4 regions of the Pseudoalteromonas mucoides genome follow, and region 2 is predicted to be linked to each of the others. Evidence: predicted binding sites of a transcription regulator. Region 2 holds the regulator's gene; each other region holds the start of a gene.

Region 1 (3,148 bases), 130 kb from region 2:
TCGTTGTGGGTAGGGGTTATCAGCCTTTTCCCGGACATGTTTGATGCCATTACACAGCAAGGTGTAACAGGTCGCGCAGTAAAAAGTGGTTTAATCGACTTTAACTGCTGGAATCCGCGAGACTATGCAACTGATAAGCATAGAACCGTAGATGACCGTCCTTACGGGGGCGGACCAGGTATGTTAATGATGGTTGAACCATTGAAACAAGCCATTCTTGACGCAAAAAAAGCGGCAGGTGATGGTGCAAAAGTAATTTATATGTCCCCGCAAGGGCGCAAATTAGATCAGCAAGGGGCGAGCGAACTCGCAAACTCCGAAAAACTGATTTTGATTGCCGGTCGCTATGAAGGTATAGATGAGAGAATAATAGAATCATACGTTGACGAAGAATGGTCAATTGGTGATTTTATTTTGAGTGGTGGTGAATTACCTGCCATGACATTAATTGACGCAGTAGCGCGATTAGTGCCAGGCGTGTTAGGTCATAACCAGTCAGCGGAGCAAGATTCATTTTCGGATGGCTTGCTAGATTGTCCTCACTATACACGGCCAGAAACATTGGACGACAAACAGGTTCCTGCTGTATTACTCAGTGGAAACCACCAAGAGATAGCTAAATGGCGGCAAATGCAGTCATTAGGTAGAACTTGGTTACGACGTCCTGACTTGTTGCATAACCTAGCTCTGACTGAGGAGCAAGCGGTATTACTCGCAAAATTTCAGCAAGAGTACCAAAAAGCTTGTGGCTAGAAGACAGTTACACCTAGGAAAGTGAGAAACATAATGGCAAAAGTAAACCAAAATATTATTAAAGCGCTTGAAAATGAGCAGCTTAAAACAGACGTACCAGCATTCGGCCCTGGTGATACAGTAGTTGTACAGGTACGTGTAAAAGAAGGTGCTAAAGAGCGTCTACAGGCCTTTGAAGGTGTTGTAATCGCTAAGCGTAATCGTGGTCTTCACTCAGCATTCACAGTTCGTAAAATCTCGAGCGGTGAAGGTGTTGAGCGTGTATTCCAAACGCACAGCCCTCTTATCGATAGCGTAACAGTTAAGCGTCGCGGTGCAGTTCGCCGTGCTAAGCTTTACTATCTACGTGAGCGTTCTGGTAAATCTGCACGTATTAGAGAAAAACTTAACTAATACGCGCTGTTTATCAACGCAGATAAAACAGGTTGTAGCCCTCGGGTTACAACCTGTTTTGGTTTTTGGGGTACGTGAGGGAGAGTTAGCGAGAGTAAAGTTAGCGAGTAGAAATAGCCTCGTAGGAACAAGCTTTAGCTGTGATTGTTTAAAGCAGTTAGCAAGAGTAAAGTTAGTCAGTAAACCATATTTATTCCGTCAATTAATATCCACTAAATATGTAATACGCTTTTAAGTCGTATTTTATCCCCGTTCATTTTTAAATTAGAACCAACCAGCGTCTCAAATGTAAAATCAGCTTCAGAGGCCGTGTGAGGCACATTAAAACAATCGTAAAAGTGAATATAGCCAATTAGGTATGTAAAGGCTTAGAGTGGTTTTGGTGGTGCTATTTGAGCGAGTTAAAACATATGCGCTTAACAAAGTGTTTCAATTGTTTAGCTGCAATGTGACTTAATATGGACTGGCTTAGAGAACTGAGTGAGGGATGTACTAAATAGTTAATTAATTTTTTCGAGATATAAAATAGAAGAAGTGAATGACAGTAGATAATACTTAGTAGAAAAGTGGTGGAGGGAGCTGGATTCGAACCAGCGAAGGCTGAGCCGTCAGATTTACAGTCTGATCCCTTTGGCCGCTCGGGAACCCCTCCACACTATTTTTGTTACATTTGGCCCCACTTAACTTAGCGGTAAGAAAAGTGGTGGAGGGAGCTGGATTCGAACCAGCGAAGGCTGAGCCGTCAGATTTACAGTCTGATCCCTTTGGCCGCTCGGGAACCCCTCCAATGCAACGGCGCCGATAATAGCAAACTTATTATTTAAGTAAAGAAAAAAGCTAAAGAAATATCAAATAATGCCGATAAATATTTATTCATGAACATAATCGGCTAAAGTCTATGCAAATCGATGGATTGTTAATCACAGAGAGTCAACTCGACAATCGCCTCGCGAAAAGCGTGAGTGAATCGCGTCGTGGCGAGTTTGCGTTACTTTTAGCAATGCTATCTCATGATGCCCTAGATTTTAGTCAGTTTCATTTACCAAAAACCCCATTTGGTGCTGATGCAAAAGAATATGATGAATCCCAGCTGCGCGCTGAATTAGGTGCCGGACCTAAACAACCACTTGCCCCAGATGAGTTTGATATGCTCATTGGTGAACATAACGCGCAACGATTGCAACAAGCAGGCATGAGTGACATACGCTTACGTAGTTGTTTATCACCAGAGCCACTTGCTATTCGTGATGATAAAAATCACATCCCACTTCATATTATTGATAACTGTGAGCCAGTCGTTCGTAAGCGCCACCTTGATAAAGAAACGCAACTGGATAACCCTCAGATCGATGCTGCAGCCTTTTATGATAGCCTCAATAATGATGCCTTGCATCAGCCACTACACTTAGCACAAGTGTGACACCGTATTGCAATAATTAAGCGATAAAGTATTTTATTTCGTTAAGTGTAAAAAAAGCACCCAAAATTTAAATGCAGTTGCTATAATGCCCTTAAATGGGATTCAAAAATGCCATTATCATTAAACCAAGGTAATTTAGGAAAGTAATGAAGAAAACATTCACGCTGAATCACGAGAAAATCAAATACCCTCGCATGGTCGACGCTGCAAAGCATGAAGTGAAAAAATATTTGAAAAGAGAACGTAACAAAACGTTACCGTTCGATGCTGATTATTGGGCATTTGATTGTAAATTTGGTAACACTGCCGAAGAAGCACAAATTGTGCATGTTGCCGAAATTAATAATTGTATCAGCGAAATTGAAAAGCAGGGTTTATCGTCTTTTTACGTTGAAATCATTGCAAGGCCTGCACAGCGCCAGTCACATGATTTTGATGACGAAGCAGATGATTAAGCAATAACAGCTTTCATTGCTAAAAGAGTGGGCTTAAGTGCCCATTTTTTGTGCCTGAAATAAAACCGAGTTTAGGGTAAGCTTGCTAAAAATAAAAAAGGAATTGATATGCTAATTAGAATTTTAC
Region 2 (3,148 bases):
TAAAACAAGTTAAAGATGCTAACGAATTAGCAGAAGTGTTATACCATTTACGAAATAAACGACTAGTATTAATTGATACTGCGGGAATGAGCCAACGTGATTTACGTTTAACAGAGCAATTAAACACGCTAATGCGTAATCAACGTGTGGATATTCGTAATTATTTAGTGTTAAGTGCAACGGCGCAAATTAACGTGTTACAGGAAACGGTAAGACACTTTAAGAAAGTACAATTAAGTGGCTGTATTTTCACCAAATTGGATGAGTCGCTAAGTTTAGGTGAGATTATTAGCGTAGCGATTCAAAATCGCCTTCCAATAGGGTATCTTACTAACGGCCAGCGTGTTCCTGAGGACATTCGTGTTGCTAATTCAGAAAAATTAGTAAAAAAAGCTGAACAATTGTATTTAAAAAGAACAAAAGCACAACATTCACGACGTCAAGCAGTGGCGTCAAGCACAGTAGGGATGTATGATTAACACAGTATTAGATCAAGCAAGTGGCCTGCGAAAAATGAGTCAAAACAATAATAACGGTGTAAAAGTTATCGCTGTTACCGGTGGTAAAGGCGGCGTTGGTAAAACCAACGTGTCATTAAACACTGCAATCGCGCTTGGCCAGCTAGGCAATAGAGTTTTAGTACTGGATGCCGATTTAGGTTTAGCAAATTGTGATGTGATGCTAGGTTTACGTGTAGAGCGTAACTTATCCCATGTTTTATCGGGTGAATGCGAGTTAGATGAAATTTTAGTAGAAGGCCCCGCAGGTATTAAAATAGTACCTGCAACCTCTGGCTCACAAAGCATGGTTGAACTATCACCGTCTGAGCACGCAGGCCTTATTCGCGCTTTCAGTGAACTAAATACTGAATTCGATATATTAATTGTTGATACCGCCGCAGGTATTTCTGACATGGTGCTGAGTTTTTCTCGTGCAGCACAAGATGTTATGGTTGTTGTATGTGACGAACCTACTTCAATCACCGATGCTTATGCTCTTATCAAAGTACTTAGCCGTGAGCATGGTGTTTACAAATTTAAAATAGTTGCCAATATGGTGCGTAGCATGCGTGAAGGCCATGAACTATTTGCAAAGTTATCAAAAGTAACCGACCGATTTTTAGATGTCTCTATGGAGTTGGTTGCTACCGTTCCATACGATGAAAATATGCGTAAATCTACCCGCCGCCAAAAAGTAATTGTGGAATTATTTCCAAACTCTCCAGCGGCAGTTGCCTTTAAAACTTTGGCGACAAAAGCAGTTAAATGGCCAATACCTAATCAACCTTCAGGCCATTTAGAGTTCTTTATAGAAAAATTAGTAAACGGCTAACTATGACTGCATCGGTGAGCAAAGCGATGGGCTATCAATCCACAGCAAATTTAAATGCAATAGTAGAAAGGCACGCGTCGCTGGTAAAAAAAGTGGCGTGCCATTTAATTGCACGTTTACCACCGAGTGTACAGCTAGATGATTTAATTCAATCAGGCATGATAGGTTTAATTGAAGCGTCGAAAAACTTTGATGCTGCAAAAGGTGCCAGTTTTGAGACCTTTGCAGGTATTCGCATTCGTGGTGCAATGCTTGATGAAATGCGCCGTGGTGATTGGGCCCCTCGTTCAGTACACCGCAATAGCCGTATGGTTGCAGAAGCAATTACAGAACTAGAAAGTCAATATAATCGTGAGCCTAAAGATAGTGAAGTTGCTGAAAAACTTGATATTACGCTAGATGAGTACCATCATATTCTAAGTGATGTAAACTCAAGCAAAGTTCTGGGTATCGAAGACTTAGGGGTTGATGAAGATGTAATAACCCCAGTTGGGCAAGACTTAGCACTGGACAAGCCCTTTAATAACGTTAAGAATGAACGTTTTAATGAATCCTTGTTAGCAGCAATTAAGTCGCTACCAGAGCGTGACGGCCTTGTTCTTTCGCTCTATTACAACGATGAAATGAATTTAAAAGAAATTGGGCACATACTCGATGTTAGCGAGTCGCGTGTGAGCCAGATACATGGTCAGGCGATGATTAAGCTAAAAGCAAAAATCAATGACTGGATAAATTAGTAGTAAGTAAATATAGGTTCAGACCTCACCGGAGGATGTTTTGGATAAAAACATGAAAATTCTTGTTGTTGATGATTTTTCGACGATGAGACGTATTATCAAAAATCTGTTAAGAGATTTAGGTTTTACTAATGTGCAAGAAGCTGATGATGGTTCAACAGCTTTACCAATGCTACAAAATCAAGAGTTTGATTTCGTAGTAACAGATTGGAATATGCCAGGTATGCAAGGTATTGATTTATTACGTGCAATCAGAGCTGATGACACGCTTAAACATATCCCTGTGCTGATGGTAACAGCAGAAGCTAAAAAAGAACAAATTGTTGCTGCTGCTCAAGCTGGCGTTAATGGCTACATCGTAAAACCTTTTACTGCTGCAACACTTAAAACCAAATTGGAAAAAGTGTTTGAGCGCCTAGGCTAATTAATAGGAGAGGCTTATGTCAGCACCTGCTGCGCCTCAGATCACTTTAGAACAAGCCCGTCAGCTTGTTGTTCACCTTGAAAACGGTGAGCAAGATAAAGCTGATCAGCTCATCCTTGATGCGGCGACAAAAGAGCAATCAGAACTTTTTGCTGAAGTTGGTAAATTAACCCGCCAACTTCATGACGCGCTGAAGAATTTTGAACTCGATACACGGCTCTCAGACTTAACAACTGATGCAATTCCTGACGCAAAGCAGCGTTTAAATTATGTTATGGAAATGACAGAAAATGCTGCTAATAAAACCATGGATGCAGTTGAAGCTAGTTTGCCTATAGCACAAGGGTTAGCCGATGAAATCGCCCAGATAAAGCCGACTTGGGACCGTTTAATGAGTCGTGAAATTGAGCTCGGTGAATTTAAAACACTGTGTCATAGTTTAGATAAATTCATGAACCACTCCCACACTAAGACCGACGAACTGCAAGGTCTAATGACTAATGTGTTAATGGCGCAAGATTACCAAGACTTAACAGGGCAAGTGATCCGCCGCGTAATTGATTTAGTTAGAGAAGTTGAAGATAGTTTAATACATTTATTGACTGCATTTGGTAGTCATGAAATTGGCGAAGCTAAAACTAGAATAGCAGCTATA
Region 3 (3,148 bases), on a different contig from region 2:
GGGCGCGTTTCAGCATGCCCTACAACGACCATTCTGCTCTTATCAAACCCCTGAGCTTTTTGCATTTCAGATGCAACCGCGACCGCTCGTTTTGAAGAAAGATCCCAATTATTAGTGTATAGCTCATTAGATACTTGAAAATCATCGGTATGGCCTGACACCGTAATTTCACCGGGGACATCTTTTAATAGAGTCGCTATATCTTGAATGATAGGCTTAAACCGAGGCTGTAAAAAAGCACTCCCTGATGGAAATGAGCCATTTTCACGAATACGAATAATGATTTGCTGACCTAACGATTCTAGCTCAATAGCACCATCCATGATTTGTTGTTCTAACTGCTGAGCTATCTTTTTCACTAATTCATTGACTTGCTCTTGATCCGCAGAGGCTGTGGCCTGATCTAATGCTTGCTGTTGAGCGGTACTTTGTGACTCACCACCACGCTTATTACCTCGTTGCTCTTGACGACCACCTGCTGAACTTTCATCTCCCGCCTGAAACTCAAGCATTTGTTGTGTCATCTCAACTGTTTGCTGCTGAATAGTTTCAATCGGTGTAGGCTCTGGTTTACCAGGGGTAAACTCCATTGCAATTACGGAGGTCCCTTTAGGAATATCTTTAACTTCTATTTTGTTTTGCACACCAAAAGCAAACTTCATCGAACCTGCTATTTGTTTGAACTTAAGTACATCCATTTCTGAAAATGCGAGCAAGAGTACAAAGAAGCACATTAATAAGGACATCAAATCTGCAAATGTGCCCATCCAAGCAGGTAAACCCGGAGGTGGACATTTACACTCTTGCTCAGACATGTTTACTCCTCGGTATCCACATTGCGCTTAGATTCGGCAAGGTAGTTTTTCAAGATACCCTCAATTACTTTTGGATTTTGGCCATCTTGAATTCCCAGTACAGCATCTAGAATAAGGCGCTGGTTCATTGCTTCTTCTTCTTTGCGTAGCTCTAATTTGACCTGAATAGGAATAGCGATAACATTTGCTAAGAATGCACCATATAAAGTGGTCAATAACGCAACAGCCATCGCAGGACCAATCGCTTTAGGATCATCCATGTTTGAAAGCATTGCCACCAAACCAATTAATGTACCAATCATACCCATAGCAGGCGCAATATCTGCCAATGCTTTAAACAACCCCGCGCCGGATTCATGGCGTGTGGTAGTAAGTGAAATATCTTTTTGTAAAGTCGCCCGCACTACATCAGCATCATGGCCATCAACTAACATATCAACCCCTTTGCGCATAAATGCATTGGGTATTTCAGCTTCTTCTAGGGCTAAAAAACCGCCTTTTCGTGCTGAATCGGCAAGCTCGACGGCTTTTTCAATTAACTCTTCAGGGGATTCAATTTTAAACATGAATGCTTTAGCGCACACTTTACCAATGCCTAAAAATTGGCCCATAGTGTAGTTTGACAATACGATAAAAATCGAGCCACCAAATACAATGACAACTGATGGCGTATTATAAAACATAGCAACTTCACCGTTACTACTTTGCACCATCGACATCACGATTAAGCCAATTGCTCCGAGAATACCTATAATGGTTGCTAAATCCACTTACCCCTCCAGAGGAATTGCTATTTTGCTACTTAAGGTAACAAACTTTTATTATTAACTGCTTATCGGCAAAACATTGAATTACTTAAATCATTTCGTTAAATAAATGATTTAACTTTATCGCCTATTATAGTGTCATTCTAATCAAACTACTCCATCCCGCAAGGTTTAAGCCTAGGTTCAGGTAATTAAAATGTCACGGTAAAGCCAAAATACATAAAAAAAATGCATCAGTCTTTGACCTAGTTTAGCATTCCCCCTAAAATTGGCCTCACATTTATATCATCTAAGTAAAATCCACTATGGCGACCAAAAAACCTGAAAACTTAAGCTTCGAGCAAGCACTTGAAGAATTAACCGTAATCGTCACAGACATGGAGCAAGGTGATTTATCGCTTGAACAATCATTAAAACAGTTTGAACGTGGAATAGCTTTAGCAAATGCATCGTCTAATAAGCTCCAACAAGCAGAACAAAAAGTGGCTATTTTAATGGGTAATGACCCACAGGCAGCGCTAAGCAATTTTAATGATAATGTGGAATAGTCGGTGTTAATAAAACAACAAATAAAATCTGCTCAACAAGATGTTGAAGCAACACTAAATCAATATTTTTCACAGCCTCTTGATACCGAAGATAGCATTAAAGAAGCCACTCACTATGGTATTTTAAACGGCGGTAAACGTATTCGCCCTTTTCTTGTTTACGCGACTGGGCAAATGCTTGGCGCAGATAAGCAAGATTTAGATGTTCTTGCGGCTGCAATTGAGTGCATTCATAGCTACTCATTGGTTCATGATGACTTACCAGCAATGGATGACGATGAACTTCGCCGAGGTAGGCCTACTTGCCATATTGTTTATGGTGAAGCACATGCTATTTTAGCTGGTGATGCGCTACAAACATTAGCGTTTGATTTAATCGCAAACCATGACTTTAAAATCCCTGCGAACCAACAAGTAAAAATGATTGCCGCATTAAGTAAAGCTTCAGGTATTGAAGGTATGGTAGGCGGACAAGCATTGGATATAGCAGCCACTGATCAAGTAATTAATTTAGCAGCGCTTGAGAGAATCCATAAACTTAAAACTGGTGCATTATTAAATTGTGCAATAACGCTTGGGGCATTAAGTGCACCGAGTGTTAATGAGCAAACCCAAAAGCAATTGACAATATTTGGCAATGCAATTGGCTTGGCTTTTCAGGTACAAGACGATATTCTTGATGTCGAAGGTGACACCATCACCCTAGGGAAACCACAAGGCTCTGATATTGCAGCAAATAAAGCAACCTACCCTGCTCTGCTAGGCCTTGATGGGGCTAAACAAAAAGCACAACAGCTATTAAATCAAGCACTCGAAGCTTTAGCAAAAATAGATGCCGATACTGAGCAACTAGAAAATTTAGCCAAATATATAGTTGAACGCAATTATTAAACATAGCTCAATAACAAGCAACTAAAGACGTACAAAATAACTAATAAACCAGAGTAATAATACGCTATAATAGTCTCTGGTTAGCGAAGGATGTATTAAAAATCATGACACTTGATAGTAGCAAGTA
Region 4 (3,148 bases), on a different contig from region 2:
GTTCTGCGATAGCCACCAGCTCGACACTGCTATATAAATCTACCGTTAAACCTTCACCATAAAGTGCTATGAGTTGTTGAGTATAACGATTGCTAATTGTGGCAGGCGTTGCTAATAAACCGATACGCTGAGTTTGCGTTAATAAAGTAGCGGGCTTTATTGCTGGAACAACGCCCACAACGGGTATATTAGTTAACTCTCTTATTTTTGCTAATGCTAATGTCGATGCTGTATTACAAGCAATTACTAGAACATCAACTTTTAAATGGTGAGCTGTAATGTGATGAAGTAAAGAAGTTAAGCGCGCAACAATTGTTTCTTGGCTTAACTTACCGTAAGGCAGATAAGCATTATCCATAAAATAACTTAGTTGGGCTTGAGGTAATAAGGCTTTAATATGCTCAAGTACTGTTGTGCCGCCTATACCTGAATCGAATACCATAATGTGTGATGACAAACCGCCTACTCCAAGCTTCATTTAAGCTGAGCAGTTTGCCACGCACATAGTATAAAATAAAGCTTATGCTTCTGAGACTGCCTCACGCAGTTTATTCATTTGCTCAAACATCGATTTAGTATAATCAACCAGCTTACCGACTTCTTCTTGATCTTGGTTTAGCCATTGTAAAATACCCGACAACTGATTTTGCAGACCAAGTTCATTTGCCTTATTAAATGTCTCTCTCAAGTCATCATTAAACGGCGCCACTTTATTTGCTACTTCTTTTTCTGGAGCTGGTTTGTTTTCTTCATAACCTTTAATTGATGCAAATGTTTTAGTTTGCTTTAGATCCATCGAAAAAGCGACCAGCTGCTCGCTGCCTAAACTAAGTTCTTGCGCTTGCTCAAAGGCTTCATCTAAATCACCACCAAAGAAAGTCTTGCTGACACTCTGTAAGTCTTCCATTAAGGCATTGATTGCCTCTTGTTCATCTTCATTTAAATCGCCATTTACTGACATACTAAATGAAAGCTCACGAGATTGAGATGACTCACTAGCAAAACCTTCGCTATCACCAGAGCGCTGATAGCTACTTGCTGATTGCTGAGTAAAGGCATCGGCAAAGCTAATACTTACTTCATCACCTTCGGCAGTTGTAAAATTATACTGCGCATTATTGCTTAAACTTAAATATTGGGCCTGACTAACACTGACAGAATCCGGTTGAGGGTTAAATAGGTCGTCTTCAAATTCATCAAGACCATTAAAAATGCCCTCTTTTGATTTTTCGATACCTTGTTCAATATCGTCATTTAAAACACCAGTATCTTTGAGTTCTGCATACGCATCATCAATACCTATTTGAACTCCTTTGCGAGCATCACTAAGCATACCTTTGAGCTTGTCATCATCAGCGCCATCAGCTTGCGCTTTTTTTACAGCACCTGTGACAAAGTCTAAAACATTCTTTACGATTTCTTCAAAATCAAACAAAGGCTTGTCTTTTTTCTCTTGCTCAACAGGTAAGCCGAGCGCTTCTGCCATTTTGTCGCCCAATACTTTTGCCGCTAGCTCTTTACCACGTTGCTGGTAACTGTCTTGTGGGGACTGTATTGTAGGCTGAGTAAATGCGGCCTTACTGCTGTTTTGATTGACGTTATTGTTTGGGACATAGCCAAAATTGCCAATTTTCATAATCCGACTCCTATATTTGCATTCTTTATTATCGGCAAGTTTACAAAAACCTAAAGTAAAACGGACAAAAAATCAGCACTTACTTTTACTCAAAACTAGACAAATACTTCCGGCCCCCTACAATAGCGCCGATAAATAGCTTAAAGATAGAAGGTAGTGGGAATAATGGCAGTTATTAAGATCGATACATCAACGTACGATGCACAACTAAGTGAAAAAGAGCAGCGTATTATTGCGCAATTCCAACGTTTTGGGGTTGAGCAATTAGAAGTATTTGGCTCAGAGCCTATTCACTACCGCCAACGGGCTGAATTTAGAGTATGGCATGATGGGGATGATTTGTTCCATATTATGTTTGATCAAGCCACAAAAGAAAAAATACGTGTTGATACCTTTGACCCTGCAGCACCTTTAATTGGTGAAGTCATGGCTGCCATGATCGAAAATTTGAAAGGCTGTGAAATACTACGCCGTAAGTTATTTCAAATTGATTACCTATCTACTTTAAGCGGTGAAATTTTAGTTAGCCTACTTTATCACAAACCACTTGATGAGCAGTGGATGACAGAGATAAAAGCATTAAAGGCTAAACTAAGTAGCACATACAAAATTGATTTTATTGGCCGAGCTCGAAAGCAAAAAGAAGTGCTAGGTGAAGACTTTGTTACTGAGCGCTTAACTGTAAATGGCCAGGAGTTAATATTCCAACAAGTTGAAAATAGCTTTACGCAACCAAATGCCAAGGTGAACATTAAAATGCTTGAGTGGGCACAACAGTTATGCGCTCCACTTAAAAACGACTTGCTGGAGCTTTATTGTGGTAATGGTAACTTCTCTATAGCACTAGCCGGTTCATTTAATCGAGTGCTTGCAACCGAAATATCTAAGTCTTCGGTGCATTCAGCACAGTACAACATTGCTAAAAATAACGTCACAAATTTAGATATTATTCGTATGTCGAGCGAAGAATTTACGCAAGCAATGAATGGCGAACGTACTTTTTCGCGTTTGCAAGGAATTGATTTAAAGAGCTACGACTGCCAAACTATTTTAGTTGATCCGCCACGTGCAGGTATGGATACACTTACCTGTGATTTAGTCGCTAACTATGAAAATATTATTTATATCTCATGTAACCCAGACACTTTGGAACGAGACTTAGATCATTTATGCCAAACCCATGAAGTTAAGCGTTTTGCTATTTTTGACCAGTTCCCTTATACCCACCACATCGAGTCGGGTGTTTTCTTACAAAAGAAATAGACTGCTCAGCATGAAGCCAGCGCTTTTAAAAGTGCTGGCATTTGCTCCTCACTAAACACTTTAATTCCATTTTGTTCTAATAATGCAGCCGTTAACCCCATTCCCGCGACTTTAATACCACGGTGCGAGCCATCATAAATTGTATTACGACCACATGATGGGCTTGATTCTTTGAGCAGTGCAAAGCGGATATTATGAGACAGACATAATTGTAAAGCCCTCTTCGCGCCTAACTTAAATGCGACTGTC

The links. Region 2 encodes FliA, which starts transcription of late flagellar genes. Its sites were predicted from a motif close to CTAAAGNTNNNNNNNNNNNNGCCGATA; they were not measured.
Region 1: the regulator FliA is predicted to act here: its motif matches at 1,984-2,010, upstream of AAEU30_RS06160 (VC2046/SO_2500 family protein).
Region 3: the regulator FliA is predicted to act here: its motif matches at 1,649-1,675, upstream of pomA (flagellar motor protein PomA).
Region 4: the regulator FliA is predicted to act here: its motif matches at 1,666-1,692, upstream of AAEU30_RS20995 (DUF5610 domain-containing protein).

Annotation. Positions count from the first base shown of each region.
Region 1 covers NZ_JBMMUC010000004.1:209,156-212,303, forward strand. Annotated here, with positions in the region: gene trmD (tRNA (guanosine(37)-N1)-methyltransferase TrmD) at 1-753, shown strand, start outside; gene rplS (50S ribosomal protein L19) at 787-1,146, shown strand; tRNA gene AAEU30_RS06150 (tRNA-Tyr) at 1,714-1,798, opposite strand; tRNA gene AAEU30_RS06155 (tRNA-Tyr) at 1,848-1,932, opposite strand; gene AAEU30_RS06160 (VC2046/SO_2500 family protein) at 2,045-2,566, shown strand; gene AAEU30_RS06165 (DUF6172 family protein) at 2,713-3,021, shown strand; gene AAEU30_RS06170 (hypothetical protein) at 3,130-3,148, shown strand, end outside.
Region 2 covers NZ_JBMMUC010000004.1:77,121-80,268, forward strand. Annotated here, with positions in the region: gene flhF (flagellar biosynthesis GTPase FlhF) at 1-479, shown strand, start outside; gene AAEU30_RS05460 (MinD/ParA family ATP-binding protein) at 472-1,332, shown strand; gene AAEU30_RS05465 (RNA polymerase sigma factor FliA) at 1,359-2,069, shown strand; gene cheY (chemotaxis response regulator CheY) at 2,110-2,493, shown strand; gene AAEU30_RS05475 (protein phosphatase CheZ) at 2,510-3,148, shown strand, end outside.
Region 3 covers NZ_JBMMUC010000019.1:5,594-8,741, forward strand. Annotated here, with positions in the region: gene AAEU30_RS18170 (flagellar motor protein MotB) at 1-815, opposite strand, end outside; gene pomA (flagellar motor protein PomA) at 818-1,585, opposite strand; gene AAEU30_RS18180 (exodeoxyribonuclease VII small subunit) at 1,888-2,130, shown strand; gene ispA ((2E,6E)-farnesyl diphosphate synthase) at 2,134-3,021, shown strand; gene dxs (1-deoxy-D-xylulose-5-phosphate synthase) at 3,126-3,148, shown strand, end outside.
Region 4 covers NZ_JBMMUC010000027.1:24,559-27,706, reverse strand. Annotated here, with positions in the region: gene murI (glutamate racemase) at 1-457, opposite strand, end outside; gene AAEU30_RS20995 (DUF5610 domain-containing protein) at 521-1,636, opposite strand; gene trmA (tRNA (uridine(54)-C5)-methyltransferase TrmA) at 1,802-2,899, shown strand; gene AAEU30_RS20985 (2-thiouracil desulfurase family protein) at 2,905-3,148, opposite strand, start outside.